4 regions of the Priestia sp. 40 genome follow, and region 2 is predicted to be linked to each of the others. Evidence: a T-box and tRNA genes for the amino acid it is inferred to sense, from the RefSeq annotation. Region 2 holds a T-box; the other regions hold tRNA genes.
What was found. The T-box of region 2 lies ahead of serS (serine--tRNA ligase). A T-box ahead of a tRNA ligase gene usually reads a tRNA of that ligase, here a tRNA-Ser.

Region 1 (4,970 bases), on a different contig from region 2:
GAAGGGCCATCGCTCAACGGATAAAAGCTACCCCGGGGATAACAGGCTTATCTCCCCCAAGAGTCCACATCGACGGGGAGGTTTGGCACCTCGATGTCGGCTCATCGCATCCTGGGGCTGTAGTCGGTCCCAAGGGTTGGGCTGTTCGCCCATTAAAGCGGTACGCGAGCTGGGTTCAGAACGTCGTGAGACAGTTCGGTCCCTATCCGTCGTGGGCGTAGGAAATTTGAGAGGAGCTGTCCTTAGTACGAGAGGACCGGGATGGACACACCGCTGGTGTACCAGTTGTCTTGCCAAAGGCATCGCTGGGTAGCTATGTGTGGACGGGATAAGTGCTGAAAGCATCTAAGCATGAAGCCCCCCTCAAGATGAGATTTCCCATAGCGCAAGCTAGTAAGATCCCTGAAAGATGATCAGGTTGATAGGTCAGAGGTGGAAGCGTGGCGACATGTGTAGCTGACTGATACTAATCGATCGAGGACTTAACCAAACTTTTAAAAGCGTAAGCTTTACTCAGCGAACTGTTATCTAGTTTTGAGAGAATAATCTCTTGTCTGGTGGCGATAGCGAAGAGGTCACACCCGTTCCCATACCGAACACGGAAGTTAAGCTCTTTAGCGCCAATGGTAGTTGGGACTTTGTCCCTGTGAGAGTAGGACGTTGCCAGGCAATGAATAAGACCCCTTTTTATGCTCTTGTAAAAGAGTCTAGGGGTTTTTTATTTGGCTCATTTGTAAAAAACTTATATACAATACACACTGAATGTTGTGTATGATATTTGGAGGATTAGCTCAGCTGGGAGAGCACCTGCCTTACAAGCAGGGGGTCGGCGGTTCGATCCCGTCATCCTCCACCACCGTGCCGGTGTAGCTCAACTGGTAGAGCAACTGACTTGTAATCAGTAGGTTGGGGGTTCAAGTCCTCTTGCCGGCACCATTTATATCGGAGGGGTAGCGAAGTGGCTAAACGCGGCGGACTGTAAATCCGCTCCTTCGGGTTCGGCAGTTCGAATCTGCCCCCCTCCACCATCTTTATTGGGCTATCGCCAAGCGGTAAGGCAACGGATTTTGATTCCGTCATGCGTTGGTTCGAATCCAGCTAGCCCAGCCATAGAGAGCCATTAGCTCAGTTGGTAGAGCATCTGACTTTTAATCAGAGGGTCGAAGGTTCGAGTCCTTCATGGCTCATTTTAATAAGCGGAAGTAGTTCAGTGGTAGAACACCACCTTGCCAAGGTGGGGGTCGCGAGTTCGAACCTCGTCTTCCGCTCCATATAAAGCGCCCGTAGCTCAATTGGATAGAGCGTTTGACTACGGATCAAAAGGTTAGGGGTTCGACTCCTCTCGGGCGCGCCATAAACGGGAAGTAGCTCAGCTTGGTAGAGCACTTGGTTTGGGACCAAGGGGTCGCAGGTTCGAATCCTGTCTTCCCGACCATTTATGGGGCCTTAGCTCAGCTGGGAGAGCGCCTGCCTTGCACGCAGGAGGTCAGCGGTTCGATCCCGCTAGGCTCCACCAATTAAATTAAATAAATAATTGTAACGAATAATATGGCGGTGTAGCTCAGCTGGCTAGAGCGTACGGTTCATACCCGTGAGGTCGTGGGTTCGACTCCCTCCGCCGCTACCATATAAGTTACATTTGTTATAAATATACGGAGGAATACCCAAGTCCGGCTGAAGGGATCGGTCTTGAAAACCGACAGGGGTGTTAAAGCCCGCGGGGGTTCGAATCCCTCTTCCTCCGCCATCTATTTATATCATCGCGGGGTGGAGCAGTTCGGTAGCTCGTCGGGCTCATAACCCGAAGGTCGCAGGTTCAAATCCTGTCCCCGCAACCAAAGTGGTCCCGTGGTGTAGCGGTTAACATGCCTGCCTGTCACGCAGGAGATCGCGGGTTCGATTCCCGTCGGGACCGCCATTTACATAAAGGCTCGGTAGCTCAGTTGGTAGAGCAAAGGACTGAAAATCCTTGTGTCGGCGGTTCGATTCCGTCCCGAGCCACCATTTTAAGATGGCGATTGTGGCGAAGTGGTTAACGCACCGGATTGTGGTTCCGGCATTCGTGGGTTCGATTCCCATCAGTCGCCCCATCTTAAGTAACGCGGGTGTAGTTTAGTGGTAAAACCTCAGCCTTCCAAGCTGATGTCGTGAGTTCGATTCTCATCACCCGCTCCAAATAATGGGCCTATAGCTCAGCTGGTTAGAGCGCACGCCTGATAAGCGTGAGGTCGGTGGTTCGAGTCCACTTAGGCCCACCATATTCCACAGTAGCTCAGTGGTAGAGCTATCGGCTGTTAACCGATCGGTCGTAGGTTCGAGTCCTACCTGTGGAGCCATACTGGCCCGTTGGTCAAGCGGTTAAGACACCGCCCTTTCACGGCGGTAACACGGGTTCGAATCCCGTACGGGTCATCTTAAAAGCAGTTTGCATATGCAAACTGCTTTTTTTGTTTGTAAACAGAGTTTATTCTTTTGTCTAAACTCTATTTTTCGTTTTTCTATGATTGCCTCTCTCCGAATTGCATTTCTTATAGCACATCTATAAAAGCTTGTTCTAAATTTCGAAAAAAAACCTACAATAGTAATAACGGCATACTGTTTGTACAAAAGGAGGGGAATGCGTGAAAAAAATTGTTTGGTGGTCCATCGGAGTTTTTCTTGTGTATGGAGCGTGTATTTGGGTGTATTTATTCTATATAAGCGATACCTCTATTCCACAATCATTAAAGGGCACCAGCGTAGACCCGGCTACGTTTATGAATGCACGAGAACTTATGTTGACCGAAAAATATTCAAAAATTAGAGATGCACTCTTTTTTATCCGAATTCCATATGAGTGGCTAGGGTTTATTTTAATTTTAGTGTTAGGTGTATCTAAGAAAGTTAATAAGTGGTCTAAAGACATCAGCCGTTTCAGTCTTCTCCAAACTGCTATTTATGTATTTTGGTTATCCGTTCTGCTGCTGATCTATTCTTTTCCTATGGACTGGATTAGCTTTAAGCTTTCAAAGGCTTACCATATTACGACGCAACCTTTCCAAGGATGGATGAAGGATCTCTTTACAGATTTTTGGGTAAACTATGCCACCATGTTTTTAGTGATTGCTGTGTTATATGCATTCATTCGTAAGTTTTCAAAAAGATGGTGGCTGTATGCATGGCTAGTATCTATTCCATTTACGCTATTTTTGACGTTTATTCAACCAGTGGTTATCGATCCGTTATATAACGATTTTTATCCATTAAAGAATAAAGAGCTAGAGACGAAAATTTTACATTTAGCAGACGAAGCTCATATACCTGCTAAGCATGTATATGAAGTAAACATGTCTGAAAAAACGAACTCTCTCAATGCATATGTGACGGGAATAGGTTCTAATTCAAGAATTGTGTTATGGGATACTACTCTTAATAAATTAACAGAACGTGAAATTTTGTTTATCATGGCGCATGAAATGGGTCATTATGTAAAGAAACATATTTATGTGGGGATTGCTTCAGCATTAGTTTTATCGATCGTAGGTTTATGGCTAACGAAGCACTTAGCTCGCTTTGTGATTAAGAGATGGGGAAAAGCATTAAAAATTACTTCTCTTAGTGATTTAAATTCTTTACCGCTTATTCTACTTATTTTTTCTGTTCTTACATTTGCTGTGAGTCCGTTAACAAATATGCAGTCGCGTCATCATGAACTTCAATCTGACACGTACGCCATGGACCTAACAGGAGATAAGCAAGCTGCTATTAAAACGTTTCAGGACTTAACGAAATCAGGACTGTCTCAGGTAAATCCGCCGTATTTAGTGAAGATTTTCCGATATGGTCACCCAACAATACTGGAAAGAATTTCATTTGTTGAGAAGTATGAAAGAAATGAATAAGTGATATAAGAAAAAGTAAAGGATATATGAAGCCTTTTATACGTAGGTATTAATAGAAAAGCCTCCTTGCGAGTAGGAAAAAAATTCTAAAAGGAGGTTTCATTTTCGAAAGTACTGTTATATAATAACGTATGTAAAATAAAAACTGTTTTATAACAATAGGGAGGAATAGTTATTTGTGATTGAAAAGATAGCAGTCTAAATTCTCAGCGTATATTCACCTCAGCTAAGTCTTACTACATGTCCTTCAACTACTTACTTATTTCATCTACGTTCTCGCTAACACTATGGCAAACTGCTAATTTACTTCATCATGAAACAGACATATTCTAACTGCTGCGTTTTATATTTTTATGAATATAGAATTTTAAATTCATTAGGGGGTATAAAGAATGAAAGACATTCGTGTAAAAAACCTTGAAGAGAACTGGAAAAGCGATGAGCGTTGGAAAGGAATTGAACGTCCATATTCTGCAGAAAAAGTCATTGGGCTAAGAGGGTCCATTGATATTGAACATACGCTTGCTAGAAGAGGAGCCGAAAAGTTCTGGAACTTATTAAAAACAGAGCCATACGTTCATGCATTAGGAGCTTTAACAGGAAATCAAGCAGTACAACAGGTAAAAGCGGGGTTAAAAGCAATTTACTTAAGCGGATGGCAAGTAGCTGCAGATGCAAATCTTTCAGGAAACATGTATCCTGATCAAAGTTTATACCCGGCAAACAGCGTGCCGCATGTTGTGAAACGAATCAATCAAGCGCTGCAGCGTGCCGATCAAATTCAGCATTTAGAAGGAGAAGGGGATATCGATTACTTTGCTCCAATTGTAGCAGATGCAGAAGCAGGGTTTGGAGGACAGTTAAACGTATTTGAACTAATGAAAGGAATGATTGAGTCGGGAGCATCTGCCGTACACTTTGAAGATCAATTATCCTCTGAGAAAAAGTGTGGCCACCTTGGCGGCAAGGTATTGCTGCCAACTCAGACCGCTGTGAAAAATTTGATTGCTGCTCGTTTAGCTGCTGATGTAATGGGTGTTCCAACACTTCTGATTGCTCGTACCGATGCTGATGCCGCTGATTTAATTA
Region 2 (4,970 bases):
AAACTCCTTCTAAGATGTTTAGACAAGGGCAACAAGGCGAAACAAAAATGAACAATTGGAATAAGATGCTCCCAGGTTTTTCAGCTGCCTACAGCGGCGTAGACGGCTTAAAAACTGGTCATACAGATTTTGCAGGTCAATGTTTCACTGGAACTGCAGAGCGTAACGGGGTAAGATACATAACAGTTGTAATGAATGCCAAGGAAAACGGCAAGTCTACGGAAGCTGCTCGTTTCTCTCAAACGAAAAAGATATTGGATTATGCTTTTAGTCATTTTCAGTTAAAAGAAGTAGTGCCTGCTAACGGCGAGATTAAAGGGCATGAAACAATTGATGTTGCTAAAGGAAAATCAAAAGAAGCTTCCGTTTCTCCAAAGAATTCGGTAAAGATTATTACTGAAAAAGGTCAAAAAGATCATACTAAAATCAACTTTAAGTTAAACGATAAAGTTATGAACGATCAAAAAGTTGTTGCTCCTATTAAAAAAGGAGAAACAGTTGCTTATGTAAGTGCAACAAACAGCAATCTCAAAGATCTAGGCTATGTAGGAGGTCAAACTACAGATAGCATGACGCCGGTTGTGACAAACGAATCTGTTGAAAAAGCTGGATGGTTCTCTCTCGCTATCCGCAGTATTGGCAACTTCTTCAGCGATATTTGGATGAATGCTGCAAATACAGTAGATAATTGGTTTTAATGATAACTCAAGAGAAAGAAGAGATACTACAAGAGAGTATCTCTTCTTTTTATTTTTAGATTTGTTTGTATATAATCTATAAATTAGATAGGAATTTTCCGAAAAATGCGGTAAAATAGACACTAAGTTTTGAATTTTGTATATACACTAAAAATTATTGTGAAACACTTGATACAGGAGGAAGACAAACATGAATAACATTACAGGTACTGATCGTGTAAAACGAGGAATGGCGGAAATGCAAAAAGGTGGCGTCATCATGGACGTTATCAATGCAGAGCAAGCAAAAATTGCAGAAGCAGCAGGCGCTGTTGCTGTTATGGCGTTAGAGCGTGTTCCAGCCGATATCCGTGCAGCAGGCGGCGTGTCTCGTATGGCAGACCCAACAATTGTTGAAGAAGTGATGAATGCTGTGTCCATTCCAGTTATGGCAAAAGCTCGTATTGGCCATATTGTTGAAGCACGCGTGCTAGAAGCGATGGGTGTAGACTACATCGATGAAAGTGAAGTGTTGACTCCAGCTGATGAGGAGTTTCATTTAAATAAAAATACATTTACGGTTCCATTTGTGTGTGGTTGTCGTGATCTTGGGGAAGCTTCTCGTCGTATTGCTGAAGGGGCTGCAATGCTTCGTACAAAAGGCGAACCAGGGACAGGAAATATTGTGGAAGCAGTGCGTCATATGCGCCAAGTAAATGCTCAAGTACGTAAAGTTGTAGGCATGGACGAAGATGAGTTAATGACAGAAGCTAAGCTATTAGGTGCGCCTTATGAGCTATTACTGCAAATTAAGCGTGAAGGCCGTTTACCGGTTGTAAACTTTGCCGCAGGCGGTGTAGCAACACCAGCAGATGCAGCGTTAATGATGCAGCTTGGAGCAGACGGCGTGTTCGTTGGATCAGGAATCTTCAAATCAGACAACCCTGAAAAGTTTGCACGTGCAATCGTGGAAGCAACAACACATTATCAAGACTATGAGCTTATTGCAAACTTATCAAAAGGGTTAGGAAGTGCAATGAAAGGGATTGAAATTTCATCATTATTACCAGAAAACCGCATGCAAGAGCGTGGATGGTAATTTAAAGGGAGTTTTGACAAAATGGTAAAAGTAGGCGTGTTAGGATTACAAGGTGCCTTTCGCGAGCATGCACAAGCATTAGAAGCAGCAGGCGCTGAAGCCATTATCATAAAAAAAGTTGAACAGTTAAACGAAATAGATGGTTTAATCCTACCGGGCGGCGAAAGCACAGCAATGCGTTGTCTGATCGACAAATATGACTTTATGGAACCTCTTCGCCAGTTTGCACAAGCAGGTAAACCGGTATTTGGTACGTGTGCGGGTTTAATTTTACTCGCAGGACAAGTCGTTGACCGTGAAGAGCCCCATTTAGGTGTTATGGATATTACGGTAGCTCGCAACTCGTTTGGGCGTCAACGGGATAGCTTTGAAGCTGCCTTAAATATTAAAGATATCGGTGAAGATTTTATAGGCGTATTTATCCGTGCTCCGCATATTGTAGAAGTAGGAGAAAACGTTGAAGTCTTAGCCATGCATAACGACCGAATTGTTGCGGCAAGACAAGGTCAATTCTTGGGATGTTCGTTTCATCCAGAATTGACAGATGATGCTCGCATGGCGCAGTATTTTGTAGCAATGGTTGAAGAAGCTTCAAAAAAACCTGTATAAATGAATTGCATCTTGTAAAGACTTGTAGTACATTATGATTAATAAAAATGATATTGGTATAAAGCGTTGATAGGAAATAGTAATAAGATTTTTGATTTCAAGAGAGTCGATGGCTGGTGTGAATCGATAATCAATTCTTATGAATCCGTCCTGGAGCAAGCTGTCGAAAAAGTAGTAGGCAGTTTCGGTTCATCCGTTATCTGGTTTAAGAGGAAGGCTTATTTTAGCTTTCAATTAGGGTGGCAACGCGGGTAAACTCTCGTCCCTTTCATGGGGATGAGAGTTTTTATTTTGCCCTTTTATACTAAAGGAGGTACTAAGTATGTTAGATTTAAAATTTTTACGTGCTAATTTTAATGAAGTAAAAGAAAAGCTCAAGTTTCGTGGTGAGGACTTAACGGACTTAGGTCGCTTTGAAGAGTTAGATGCAAAACGCCGTGAGCTAATTGCTCAAACAGAAGAGTTAAAAAGCAAGCGAAATGAAGTATCACAGCAAATTGCACAATTGAAGCGTGAAAAACAAGATGCTGATCATTTAATCGTTGAAATGCGTGAAGTAGGAGATCGCGTAAAGCAATTGGATGAAGAGCTTCGCAGCGTTGAAGAAGAATTAGAACTATTGCTGCTTTCAATTCCTAACGTTCCACATGAAAGTACGCCTGTAGGTGAAACTGAAGATGATAACGTAGAAGTTCGCAAATGGGGAGAAATTAAACAATTTGATTTTGAACCAAAACCGCATTGGGATTTAGGAACAGATTTAAATATTTTAGATTTTGAAAGAGCTTCGAAAGTAACGGGAAGCCGCTTTGTATTTTATAAAGGGTTAGGTGCAAGATTAGAACGTGCTCTTATTAACTTTATGATGGATTTACATATGGATGAGCATGGTTATGAAGAAATCCTTCCTCCATATATGGTGAATCGCACAAGCATGACAGGAACAGGGCAGCTTCCTAAATTTGAAGAAGATGCATTCAAGATTAAAGAAGAAGATTATTTCTTAATTCCTACAGCTGAAGTACCAGTTACAAATTTACATCGTGATGAAATTTTAAGCGGAGATCAGCTTCCAATTGCTTATACAGCTTATAGTGCTTGCTTCCGCTCAGAAGCAGGCTCTGCAGGAAGAGATACACGTGGTCTTATTCGTCAGCATCAGTTTAATAAAGTAGAACTTGTTCGCTTTGTTAAGCCAGAAGATTCTTATGATGAATTAGAAAAATTAACGGGCCATGCTGAAAAGGTTCTTCAACTATTAGGTTTACCTTACCGAGTTCTAAGCATGTGTACAGCTGACTTAGGTTTCACAGCAGCCAAAAAGTATGATATTGAAGTTTGGATTCCAAGTTATGAAACGTATCGTGAAATTTCTTCTTGTTCAAACTTTGAAAGCTTCCAAGCTCGCCGTGCTAATATTCGCTTCCGCCGTGATACAAAAGCAAAACCAGAGCATGTTCATACATTAAATGGTTCTGGCTTAGCAATTGGCCGTACGGTAGCTGCAATTTTAGAAAACTACCAGCAGGAAGATGGATCAATTCAAATTCCAGAAGTGCTGCGTCCATATATGGGAAATAAAGAATTTATTTCTAAATAAAAGTAGAAGATGTTCATTAAGAATTAATTCTTAATGAACGTCTTTTTTAAAAAAATCAATAAAAGAGTTGACTTCATTATTTGTATATGATAAATTAATACTTGTCGATACGGAGGAATACCCAAGTCCGGCTGAAGGGATCGGTCTTGAAAACCGACAGGGGTGTTAAAGCCCGCGGGGGTTCGAATCCCTCTTCCTCCGCCATATTTGACTTATAATGCAATTAACATAGCGCGATAAATTGGAGATTGGAAAACCGTTACTTATAAGTAACGGTTTTTTATTTGTTAAAAATGCCGCTTTAATAGATAAAGCGGCATTTTTTTATAGATGACGACGTTTTAGCTTTTCATTATGTTGTAAAAAGCGAGCCACTTTTTCAACAATTGATTCAATTGAATCAAGATCCTTGATAAGGTCGTATTCTCTAATATCTAAACGAAGAATAGGACAAGCCGTAAAGTTATTAATCCAGTCTTCGTATCGGGCGTGCATCTCTTTCCAATAATCAAGAGGCGTTTGTTGTTCCATTGGTCGCCCTCTTTCTTGAATGCGATCTACAATATCTTCGAAGCTGCCTTCCAAATAAATGAGCAGATCCGGATGAGGGAAATATGGAGTCATAACCATTGCATCGAACAAGCTTGTATATGTTTCATAGTCTACTTCAGACATCGTTCCTTTTTCAAAATGCATCTTAGCAAAGATACCGGTATCTTCGTAAATGGATCTGTCTTGGATGAAGCCGCCGCCATACTCGAAAATTTTCTTTTGTTCTTTAAAGCGTTCCGCTAGAAAATATACTTGTAGGTGGAAGCTCCAACGTTCAAAGTCCCCATAAAATTTGTCCAGGTAAGGGTTGGAATCTACTTTTTCAAACGATGTGCGAAATTGGAGAGCATCAGCCAATGATTGAGTCATTGTAGATTTCCCAACTCCAACTGTACCCGCTATCGTCAACACAGCATCATTAGGAATGTTGTAT
Region 3 (4,970 bases), on a different contig from region 2:
CGATTACTAGCGATTCCAGCTTCATGTAGGCGAGTTGCAGCCTACAATCCGAACTGAGAATGGTTTTATGGGATTGGCTTGACCTCGCGGTCTTGCAGCCCTTTGTACCATCCATTGTAGCACGTGTGTAGCCCAGGTCATAAGGGGCATGATGATTTGACGTCATCCCCACCTTCCTCCGGTTTGTCACCGGCAGTCACCTTAGAGTGCCCAACTAAATGCTGGCAACTAAGATCAAGGGTTGCGCTCGTTGCGGGACTTAACCCAACATCTCACGACACGAGCTGACGACAACCATGCACCACCTGTCACTCTGTCCCCCGAAGGGGAACGCTCTATCTCTAGAGTTGTCAGAGGATGTCAAGACCTGGTAAGGTTCTTCGCGTTGCTTCGAATTAAACCACATGCTCCACCGCTTGTGCGGGCCCCCGTCAATTCCTTTGAGTTTCAGTCTTGCGACCGTACTCCCCAGGCGGAGTGCTTAATGCGTTAGCTGCAGCACTAAAGGGCGGAAACCCTCTAACACTTAGCACTCATCGTTTACGGCGTGGACTACCAGGGTATCTAATCCTGTTTGCTCCCCACGCTTTCGCGCCTCAGCGTCAGTTACAGACCAAAAAGCCGCCTTCGCCACTGGTGTTCCTCCACATCTCTACGCATTTCACCGCTACACGTGGAATTCCGCTTTTCTCTTCTGCACTCAAGTTCCCCAGTTTCCAATGACCCTCCACGGTTGAGCCGTGGGCTTTCACATCAGACTTAAGAAACCGCCTGCGCGCGCTTTACGCCCAATAATTCCGGATAACGCTTGCCACCTACGTATTACCGCGGCTGCTGGCACGTAGTTAGCCGTGGCTTTCTGGTTAGGTACCGTCAAGGTACGAGCAGTTACTCTCGTACTTGTTCTTCCCTAACAACAGAGTTTTACGACCCGAAAGCCTTCATCACTCACGCGGCGTTGCTCCGTCAGACTTTCGTCCATTGCGGAAGATTCCCTACTGCTGCCTCCCGTAGGAGTCTGGGCCGTGTCTCAGTCCCAGTGTGGCCGATCACCCTCTCAGGTCGGCTATGCATCGTTGCCTTGGTGAGCCGTTACCTCACCAACTAGCTAATGCACCGCGGGCCCATCTGTAAGTGATAGCCGAAACCATCTTTCAATCATCTCCCATGAAGGAGAAGATCCTATCCGGTATTAGCTTCGGTTTCCCGAAGTTATCCCAGTCTTACAGGCAGGTTGCCCACGTGTTACTCACCCGTCCGCCGCTAACGTCATAGAAGCAAGCTTCTAATCAGTTCGCTCGACTTGCATGTATTAGGCACGCCGCCAGCGTTCATCCTGAGCCAGGATCAAACTCTCCGAAGAAATGTTTGACTTGCTCATTTAAAAAATAAAAATTAACGTTGACGTTTGTCGCTTTGTTCAGTTTTCAAAGTTCAATATATTTGGAGCGGGTGATGAGAATCGAACTCACGACATCAGCTTGGAAGGCTGAGGTTTTACCACTAAACTACACCCGCAATATGGCGCGCCCGAGAGGAGTCGAACCCCTAACCTTTTGATCCGTAGTCAAACGCTCTATCCAATTGAGCTACGGGCGCTTCTTATGATGTTTACCGCCGTTGTTTTGGCGACTTTATTATAATATCATTTCTGGTTTCTTATGTCAACACTTTTTTAAAAAGTTTTTTTGGTGCGGCCGAGAGGACTTGAACCTCCACGGGGTCGCCCCCACTAGGCCCTCAACCTAGCGCGTCTGCCATTCCGCCACGACCGCTAAATACATAAAATGAATAAGATGCGGGTGAAGGGACTTGAACCCCCACGTCGTAAAGACACTAGATCCTAAGTCTAGCGCGTCTGCCAATTCCGCCACACCCGCAAGAAATGAAAATGAGCCATGAAGGACTCGAACCTTCGACCCTCTGATTAAAAGTCAGATGCTCTACCAACTGAGCTAATGGCTCTTTATGGCTGGGCTAGCTGGATTCGAACCAACGCATGACGGAATCAAAATCCGTTGCCTTACCGCTTGGCGATAGCCCAATAATTTAAAATGGCGGTCCCGACGGGAATCGAACCCGCGATCTCCTGCGTGACAGGCAGGCATGTTAACCGCTACACCACGGGACCATCCAAAATTATGTATAAAACAGTCAAATGGTGGAGGATGACGGGATCGAACCGCCGACCCCCTGCTTGTAAGGCAGGTGCTCTCCCAGCTGAGCTAATCCTCCACAGAATATGTAAATGAAAATCAATGGTGACCCGTACGGGATTCGAACCCGTGTTACCGCCGTGAAAGGGCGGTGTCTTAACCGCTTGACCAACGGGCCATTATAAAATGGCGGAGAAGGAGGGATTTGAACCCTCGCGCCGCTTACACGACCTACACCCTTAGCAGGGGCGCCTCTTCAGCCACTTGAGTACTTCTCCATATGGCTCCACAGGTAGGACTCGAACCTACGACCGATCGGTTAACAGCCGATAGCTCTACCACTGAGCTACTGTGGAATAATATTTATCAGACTTCTTACATTGTAATCGACATTATATGTAATGTCAATAAGTTTTTGTAATTTCTTTGCCGTTTATTTGAGACGGCTTTATTAATTTATCATAATCAATCTATTTTAGTCAAGCATCTTCTACATTTTTTTTAATTTACCTTTACACTTTCCACAAACATATTTAACCGTGTTCACTTTTCTTTTTCGAACATATTTTTGATCACACTGCATACATACATATATGTGCTCTTTTTTCTTTCCATCACTTTCTTTTTTCAATGCCTGACAAAATCGAGGGGCGCCTACTTCTTTCATTAGCCTTTTAAAGTCTTGATCTCCATGCTTATACCCTTTCCCCTCAATATGCAAATGATAATGACAGAGCTCATGTTTAATGATTGCTACTATTTCTTGCCTGCCATATTGTTCAAAGTATTTGTAGTTTACTTCTATATTAGATGTACTTAATAAATACCTTCCACCTGTCGTACGTAAACGAGAATTAAAAGTGGCTTCATGACGAAATGGTTTGTGAAACAGCTTCAATGAAATTTCTTCTACAAGTATTTGTAAATCTTTATCATTCATCTTATATACTCCTCTACTGTATGAAATCACCTGACTAGCTCTTTGGGCATACACTTCATTACATACTCACTATTCACCTTATCATAAATGAAAAGGAGTGATTGCCCTTATGCCAATGTGGCTACAAAAACAAATGAGGCGCGCTTATTCTGAGAAAGACCGCGCACAAATAAAATTGCTCAATCAATGTTGGTTTTTTTATCAAAAAAATAATTCCGCTTCTTAAATCACTTCTTTTTACAAATAAAATTGCCTTTTCAGAAAATCTGAAAAGGCAATTTTATTATTGATGGGGCGGAATCATCGTCAGTGCAACTCTTCCTTTTTTCATGTCTACGTCTTCTACCCACACATTCACCAAATCTCCTACTGAAACGACATCGAGGGGGTGCTTAACGTACCGATTCGTTAATTTAGAAATATGGACTAGACCGTCTTGCTTAACTCCTATATCGATGAACGCTCCGAAGTCTACGACGTTTCGCACTGTACCTTCAAGCTGAATACCTTTTGCTAGATCCTCTAGCTTCAAAATATCCTGACGTAGCAAAGGTTTTGGCAGTTCATCACGAGGATCTCTTTCCGGTCTTACGAGCGCTTCTATAATGTCTTTTAAAGTAAGCTCTCCTATACTTAGTTCTTCTGATATTTCGGGTAAAGAAATATGTTTTAATGCTTCTTTTACTTTCTCCGTTCCAAGCTCAGTCTCTTTCACTTCCGCTTTCTTTAAAAGCTTTTTAACGTCTCCATATGTTTCAGGATGGATACCCGTTCTGTCTAAAGGTTCTTCACCTTCTATAATACGTAAAAACCCAATACACTGCTCATAGGTTTTAGCACCTAGACGCGGAATTTTCTTCAACTGTTTTCGGTTAGAGAATTTTCCGTTTTCATCCCGATATTTTACAATGTTTTGAGCAACTGTCTTATTTAGACCAGCAACGTATTGTAGAAGCGAAGCAGAAGCCGTGTTTGCATTTACTCCTACTTGGTTTACTACTGTCTCTACAATAAAAGTCAGTGAATCATTTAATTGCTTTTGAGACACATCATGCTGATACTGCCCTACCCCTACCGACTTAGGATCAATTTTCACAAGTTCAGCCAGCGGATCTTGCAGCCTTCTGGCAATCGATACAGCGCTTCGCTCTTCTACTTGAAAATCAGGAAATTCCTCTCTAGCAACATCAGAAGCCGAATATACGCTTGCTCCCGCTTCATTCACAATCAAATAATAAACTGGGTTTTCAATTTCTTTAAGAACATCCGCTACAAATTGCTCCGTTTCGCGAGATGCCGTTCCGTTTCCAATTGCTACTACTTCAATAGGGTATTCAGCGAACATTCTCTTTAATTTATTTTGCGCTTCCGCTGCTTTTCTCACAGGAGGATGTGGATAAATAACATCAATTTTTAATACCTTGCCCGTTTCATCTACTACAGCTAATTTGCAGCCTGTTCGAAAAGCTGGATCTACCCCTAATACTACTTTCCCTTTCAATGGAGGTTGGAGAAGAAGTTTTCGTAAGTTTTCAGAAAAGATGTGAATGGCTCTTTCTTCCGCTTTTTCTGATAGCTCTTTACGGATTTCGCGTTCAATAGATGGTTCTATTAAGCGTTTATAAGCATCTTCTATAGCTGAGATGATATAACTTTCGGCTGAAGAATCCCTTTTTTTGATTACTTGTTTATGTAAATACGAAAGAATACGATCTGTAGGCGCATCAATATTCACTTTTAAAATACCGTCTTTTTCTCCTCTATTCATAGCTAAGATACGATGAGGAACGATTCGCTTTACCGCTTCTGTATATTCATAGTACATTTCATAGATGTTTTTTTCATCTTTTTCCGGATCTTTGACTGAAGTAACA
Region 4 (4,970 bases), on a different contig from region 2:
TTATCAGGAGGAAACGGGATATCTGTAATCATTTCTCCTAAATACACGTAGGAACCAAATTCAGGTGTAATAATGGCACAGTTCTTACCGCTCCAGCCAATACCAGCTCTTTCTGCTACAGCTCTGTCCGACAGCTCGCCTGTGTCTACCATCGATTGAAAGATAGCTGCAGGTACTTTTTCTTTTATGAAGGTTTCAAGCTTTTGAAGCCTATCACGTAGAACCGTATGATAATCTTGCCCCCAAGAAGCACGGCAAAAGATTCCTCGGCGATCTTCCTTTGTGCTCTTTGGTGCATCTTTTAATTTAGAAGGATACGCAAGTGCAATTGAAATAATAGATCTAGCTTTTGGAACAACTAACGTGGGATCTACTCTCTTTTCAATATCAGGTTCTTCAAAGCCCGAAGCATAACCTAACTCTTTCTGTGCTAACAATCGATTCTTTAACTCATCAAACATAGAAGCACTCGCAAATCCAATCTTATCGATTCCAATCTCTTTGCTGTATGAAATAATTTCTTCCTTTAACTGATACGCATTCATAGTGAGTAATGGCCTCCTTTCTAAGAAATTCTATATATTCATGCATTGAACTGTTTTCTCACTCAATGAAATGATAGGATGGTATCTATAAACGAACAAATACTAATTATAATAGAAAGGATCAAAAAAATGAACTTTACATTATCACCCGCTATTAAACAGCTTTGCCCTTCTTTCAAAATGGGAATCATTCAGTATAAAAATATTGAAGTTGGCGATTCTCCTCAAATGCTAAAAGGACGTCTGCGCCTCTTTCAAGAATCCATTTATTTCGACCTTGAGTCAAAAAAAGCAGCAGAATTTGAAGGTGTTAGCGAGTGGAGAAAGCTTTTCAAAACATTTGGAACTGATCCAAGTAAATACCGTCCTTCAATAGAGGCTTTAATTCGGCGAATAGGAAAACAAACGTATTTGCCTTCTATCAATTCCGCTGTGGACATTAATAACTTTTTTTCATTGCAATATGAAGTACCAATTGGAATTTATGATTCCTCTAATTTAGAGGGCCCCATCGAATTTACTATCGGTAAAAAAGAAGAGTCTTATGAAGCTCTAAATGAACGTAACATTTCTTTAGAAAATAAAATCATTTCAAAAGATGCCTTAGGAGCTTTCGGAAGCCCTTATGTCGATTCTAACCGAGCGTACGTAACTGAAAAGACAACACAAGCTGTACAGTTCATTTATTTAAAGCCTTCACTTTCAGAAGAACAGGCTTATAAACTAACTAAATCCCTAAGTGACATGTTCATTCAAATTCACGGCGGCGAAGCAACCTATCAAGTCATTAACTAATGTACGCAAATATAGCGTCTATCTTTTCAAGATAGACGCTATATTTGCGCTAAAAATAAAAAACGCAACATCTCAGCTTTGAAAGCGAGACACTGCGTTGTGATAACAATATGTATGGAGCGGGTGATGAGAATCGAACTCACGACATCAGCTTGGAAGGCTGAGGTTTTACCACTAAACTACACCCGCAAATATTATCAAAATTTGTCGACCGATAAGTAAAAATAAAAACAGGAATCATCCTGTCAAGTAAAGCTAAAGTACCGATGGTCGGGGTCGAACCGACACTCCCGAAGGAACACGATTTTGAGTCGTGCGCGTCTGCCAATTCCGCCACATCGGCAAAATAAAAAAGGCAAGTTAAAATAATAAATGGTGCCGAGGGCCGGACTTGAACCGGCACGGTAGTCACCTACCGCAGGATTTTAAGTCCTGTGTGTCTGCCAATTCCACCACCCCGGCAGCTTGTAAATAAATGGAGGCGGCAACCGGATTTGAACCGGTGATAAAGGTTTTGCAGACCTCTGCCTTACCACTTGGCTATGCCGCCATTTACTCAAGACTAAGTAACTTTATTAAAATTAAATTGGAGCGGAAGACGAGGTTCGAACTCGCGACCCCCACCTTGGCAAGGTGGTGTTCTACCACTGAACTACTTCCGCAAATATGGCTGGGCTAGCTGGATTCGAACCAACGCATGACGGAATCAAAATCCGTTGCCTTACCGCTTGGCGATAGCCCAATATTGGAATATGCATATCGTTTATAAATGGGGCGACTGATGGGAATCGAACCCACGAATGCCGGAACCACAATCCGGTGCGTTAACCACTTCGCCACAATCGCCACGTATATATGCAATGTTATTTTTATAATTGGCAGGGGCAGTAGGAATCGAACCCACACTGACGGTTTTGGAGACCGTAGTTCTACCTTTAAACTATGCCCCTGTAAATGGTGGAGGGGGGCAGATTCGAACTGCCGAACCCGAAGGAGCGGATTTACAGTCCGCCGCGTTTAGCCACTTCGCTACCCCTCCACAATAACTGTGGTGCCGGCAAGAGGACTTGAACCCCCAACCTACTGATTACAAGTCAGTTGCTCTACCAGTTGAGCTACACCGGCATTTTAAAAACAAATGTTTTTAAAATGGTGGCTCGGGACGGAATCGAACCGCCGACACAAGGATTTTCAGTCCTTTGCTCTACCAACTGAGCTACCGAGCCTTATTAAATTTAAAATGGCGGTCCCGACGGGAATCGAACCCGCGATCTCCTGCGTGACAGGCAGGCATGTTAACCGCTACACCACGGGACCACTTGGTTGCGGGGACAGGATTTGAACCTGCGACCTTCGGGTTATGAGCCCGACGAGCTACCGAACTGCTCCACCCCGCGATGATAATAGATAATATATGGTGGAGGATGACGGGATCGAACCGCCGACCCCCTGCTTGTAAGGCAGGTGCTCTCCCAGCTGAGCTAATCCTCCACTATTATGTAGATGAAAATAAATGGTGACCCGTACGGGATTCGAACCCGTGTTACCGCCGTGAAAGGGCGGTGTCTTAACCGCTTGACCAACGGGCCACTGTGCTAATTAAATGAAAATGGCGGAGAGCAAGGGATTTGAACCCTTGAGACAGCGTTAACCGCCTACACGATTTCCAATCGTGCTCCTTCGGCCACTCGGACAGCTCTCCAAATGGCTCCACAGGTAGGACTCGAACCTACGACCGATCGGTTAACAGCCGATAGCTCTACCACTGAGCTACTGTGGAATAATAACAGCCTGGCAACGTCCTACTCTCACAAGGACAAAGTCCCAACTACCATTGGCGCTAAAGAGCTTAACTTCCGTGTTCGGTATGGGAACGGGTGTGACCTCTTCGCTATCGCCACCAGACATATTATATTATACATGATTTAATAAAGAAAGCAAGACTTTTTTTGAAAAGTTTTGTTCTCTCAAAACTAGGTAACAGTTTGCTGAGTAAAGCTTACGCTTTTAAAAGTTTGGTTAAGTCCTCGATCGATTAGTATCAGTCAGCTACACATGTCGCCACGCTTCCACCTCTGACCTATCAACCTGATCATCTTTCAGGGATCTTACTAGCTTGCGCTATGGGAAATCTCATCTTGAGGGGGGCTTCATGCTTAGATGCTTTCAGCACTTATCCCGTCCACACATAGCTACCCAGCGATGCCTTTGGCAAGACAACTGGTACACCAGCGGTGTGTCCATCCCGGTCCTCTCGTACTAAGGACAGCTCCTCTCAAATTTCCTACGCCCACGACGGATAGGGACCGAACTGTCTCACGACGTTCTGAACCCAGCTCGCGTACCGCTTTAATGGGCGAACAGCCCAACCCTTGGGACCGACTACAGCCCCAGGATGCGATGAGCCGACATCGAGGTGCCAAACCTCCCCGTCGATGTGGACTCTTGGGGGAGATAAGCCTGTTATCCCCGGGGTAGCTTTTATCCGTTGAGCGATGGCCCTTCCATGCGGAACCACCGGATCACTAAGCCCGACTTTCGTCCCTGCTCGACTTGTAGGTCTCGCAGTCAAGCTCCCTTGTGCCTTTACACTCTACGAATGATTTCCAACCATTCTGAGGGAACCTTTGGGCGCCTCCGTTACATTTTAGGAGGCGACCGCCCCAGTCAAACTGCCCACCTGACACTGTCTCCCGGCCCGATCAGGGCCGCGGGTTAGAATTTCAATACAGCCAGGGTAGTATCCCACCGACGCCTCCACCGAAGCTAGCGCTCCGGTTTCTCAGGCTCCTACCTATCCTGTACAAGCTGTACCAAAATTCAATATCAGGCTACAGTAAAGCTCCACGGGGTCTTTCCGTCCTGTCGCGGGTAACCTGCATCTTCACAGGTACTATAATTTCACCGAGTCTCTCGTTGAGACAGTGCCCAGATCGTTACGCCTTTCGTGCGGGTCGGAACTTACCCGACAAGGAATTTCGCTACCTTAGGACCGTTATAGTTACGGCCGCCGTTTACTGGGGCTTCAATTCAGAGCTTCTCCCAAAGGATAACCCCTCCTCTTAACCTTCCAGCACCGGGCAGGCGTCAGCCCCTATACTTCGCCTTGCGGCTTCGCAGAGACCTGTGTTTTTGCTAAACAGTCGCCTGGGCCTATTCACTGCGGCTCTCTCGGGCTATAAACCCTACCAGAGCACCCCTTCTCCCGAAGTTACGGGGTCATTTTGCCGAGTTCCTTAACGAGAGTTCTCTCGATCACCTTAGGATTCTCTCCTCGCCTACCTGTGTCGGTTTGCGGTACGGGCACCTCCCGCCTCGCTAGAGGCTTTTCTTGGCAGTGTGGAATCAGGAACTTCGGTACTATAATTCCCTCGTCATCACAGCTCAGCCTTAATGATGAGCGGATTTGCCTACTCATCAGCCTAACTGCTTGAACGCGCATATCCAGCAGCGCGCTTACCCTATCCTACTGCGTCCCCCCATTACTCAAACGGCGGGGAGGTGGTACAGGAATATCAACCTGTTGGCCATCGCCTACGCTTTTCAGCCTCGGCTTAGGTCCCGACTAACCCTGAGCGGACGAGCCTTCCTCAGGAAACCTTAGGCATTCGGTGGACAAGATTCTCACTT

Region 1: it has a tRNA-Ser gene. The T-box ahead of serS (serine--tRNA ligase) is inferred to sense a tRNA for this amino acid. The anticodon was not compared.
Region 3: it has a tRNA-Ser gene. The T-box ahead of serS (serine--tRNA ligase) is inferred to sense a tRNA for this amino acid. The anticodon was not compared.
Region 4: it has a tRNA-Ser gene. The T-box ahead of serS (serine--tRNA ligase) is inferred to sense a tRNA for this amino acid. The anticodon was not compared.

Annotation. Positions count from the first base shown of each region.
Region 1 covers NZ_JBMPZA010000015.1:337,513-342,482, reverse strand. Annotated here, with positions in the region: rRNA gene ACO1DI_RS16635 (23S ribosomal RNA) at 1-490, shown strand, start outside; rRNA gene rrf (5S ribosomal RNA) at 554-669, shown strand; tRNA gene ACO1DI_RS16625 (tRNA-Val) at 781-856, shown strand; tRNA gene ACO1DI_RS16620 (tRNA-Thr) at 861-936, shown strand; tRNA gene ACO1DI_RS16615 (tRNA-Tyr) at 945-1,028, shown strand; tRNA gene ACO1DI_RS16610 (tRNA-Gln) at 1,036-1,110, shown strand; tRNA gene ACO1DI_RS16605 (tRNA-Lys) at 1,115-1,187, shown strand; tRNA gene ACO1DI_RS16600 (tRNA-Gly) at 1,197-1,271, shown strand; tRNA gene ACO1DI_RS16595 (tRNA-Arg) at 1,278-1,354, shown strand; tRNA gene ACO1DI_RS16590 (tRNA-Pro) at 1,359-1,435, shown strand; tRNA gene ACO1DI_RS16585 (tRNA-Ala) at 1,441-1,516, shown strand; tRNA gene ACO1DI_RS16580 (tRNA-Met) at 1,551-1,627, shown strand; tRNA gene ACO1DI_RS16575 (tRNA-Ser) at 1,655-1,747, shown strand; tRNA gene ACO1DI_RS16570 (tRNA-Met) at 1,762-1,838, shown strand; tRNA gene ACO1DI_RS16565 (tRNA-Asp) at 1,843-1,918, shown strand; tRNA gene ACO1DI_RS16560 (tRNA-Phe) at 1,929-2,004, shown strand; tRNA gene ACO1DI_RS16555 (tRNA-His) at 2,015-2,090, shown strand; tRNA gene ACO1DI_RS16550 (tRNA-Gly) at 2,102-2,175, shown strand; tRNA gene ACO1DI_RS16545 (tRNA-Ile) at 2,182-2,258, shown strand; tRNA gene ACO1DI_RS16540 (tRNA-Asn) at 2,262-2,336, shown strand; tRNA gene ACO1DI_RS16535 (tRNA-Glu) at 2,341-2,412, shown strand; gene ACO1DI_RS16530 (M48 family metallopeptidase) at 2,622-3,881, shown strand; gene aceA (isocitrate lyase) at 4,274-4,970, shown strand, end outside.
Region 2 covers NZ_JBMPZA010000005.1:1,953,097-1,958,066, forward strand. Annotated here, with positions in the region: gene ACO1DI_RS11180 (serine hydrolase) at 1-698, shown strand, start outside; gene pdxS (pyridoxal 5'-phosphate synthase lyase subunit PdxS) at 889-1,776, shown strand; gene pdxT (pyridoxal 5'-phosphate synthase glutaminase subunit PdxT) at 1,798-2,385, shown strand; T-box leader at 2,443-2,655, shown strand; gene serS (serine--tRNA ligase) at 2,708-3,985, shown strand; tRNA gene ACO1DI_RS11200 (tRNA-Ser) at 4,097-4,189, shown strand; gene ACO1DI_RS11205 (deoxynucleoside kinase) at 4,310-4,970, opposite strand, start outside.
Region 3 covers NZ_JBMPZA010000023.1:23,391-28,360, forward strand. Annotated here, with positions in the region: rRNA gene ACO1DI_RS23410 (16S ribosomal RNA) at 1-1,363, opposite strand, end outside; tRNA gene ACO1DI_RS23415 (tRNA-Gly) at 1,445-1,518, opposite strand; tRNA gene ACO1DI_RS23420 (tRNA-Arg) at 1,523-1,599, opposite strand; tRNA gene ACO1DI_RS23425 (tRNA-Leu) at 1,690-1,775, opposite strand; tRNA gene ACO1DI_RS23430 (tRNA-Leu) at 1,798-1,880, opposite strand; tRNA gene ACO1DI_RS23435 (tRNA-Lys) at 1,893-1,965, opposite strand; tRNA gene ACO1DI_RS23440 (tRNA-Gln) at 1,970-2,044, opposite strand; tRNA gene ACO1DI_RS23445 (tRNA-Asp) at 2,056-2,131, opposite strand; tRNA gene ACO1DI_RS23450 (tRNA-Val) at 2,160-2,235, opposite strand; tRNA gene ACO1DI_RS23455 (tRNA-Glu) at 2,260-2,334, opposite strand; tRNA gene ACO1DI_RS23460 (tRNA-Ser) at 2,344-2,434, opposite strand; tRNA gene ACO1DI_RS23465 (tRNA-Asn) at 2,438-2,512, opposite strand; gene ACO1DI_RS23470 (SprT family protein) at 2,647-3,096, opposite strand; gene cmpA (cortex morphogenetic protein CmpA) at 3,206-3,322, shown strand; gene ACO1DI_RS23480 (Tex family protein) at 3,380-4,970, opposite strand, start outside.
Region 4 covers NZ_JBMPZA010000015.1:523,480-528,449, forward strand. Annotated here, with positions in the region: gene queG (tRNA epoxyqueuosine(34) reductase QueG) at 1-545, opposite strand, end outside; gene ACO1DI_RS17520 (B3/B4 domain-containing protein) at 675-1,340, shown strand; tRNA gene ACO1DI_RS17525 (tRNA-Gly) at 1,456-1,529, opposite strand; tRNA gene ACO1DI_RS17530 (tRNA-Leu) at 1,602-1,683, opposite strand; tRNA gene ACO1DI_RS17535 (tRNA-Leu) at 1,714-1,802, opposite strand; tRNA gene ACO1DI_RS17540 (tRNA-Cys) at 1,817-1,890, opposite strand; tRNA gene ACO1DI_RS17545 (tRNA-Gly) at 1,928-2,002, opposite strand; tRNA gene ACO1DI_RS17550 (tRNA-Gln) at 2,008-2,082, opposite strand; tRNA gene ACO1DI_RS17555 (tRNA-His) at 2,111-2,186, opposite strand; tRNA gene ACO1DI_RS17560 (tRNA-Trp) at 2,217-2,290, opposite strand; tRNA gene ACO1DI_RS17565 (tRNA-Tyr) at 2,296-2,379, opposite strand; tRNA gene ACO1DI_RS17570 (tRNA-Thr) at 2,390-2,465, opposite strand; tRNA gene ACO1DI_RS17575 (tRNA-Phe) at 2,491-2,566, opposite strand; tRNA gene ACO1DI_RS17580 (tRNA-Asp) at 2,582-2,657, opposite strand; tRNA gene ACO1DI_RS17585 (tRNA-Met) at 2,661-2,737, opposite strand; tRNA gene ACO1DI_RS17590 (tRNA-Val) at 2,756-2,831, opposite strand; tRNA gene ACO1DI_RS17595 (tRNA-Glu) at 2,855-2,929, opposite strand; tRNA gene ACO1DI_RS17600 (tRNA-Ser) at 2,951-3,042, opposite strand; tRNA gene ACO1DI_RS17605 (tRNA-Asn) at 3,046-3,120, opposite strand; rRNA gene rrf (5S ribosomal RNA) at 3,130-3,245, opposite strand; rRNA gene ACO1DI_RS17615 (23S ribosomal RNA) at 3,356-4,970, opposite strand, start outside.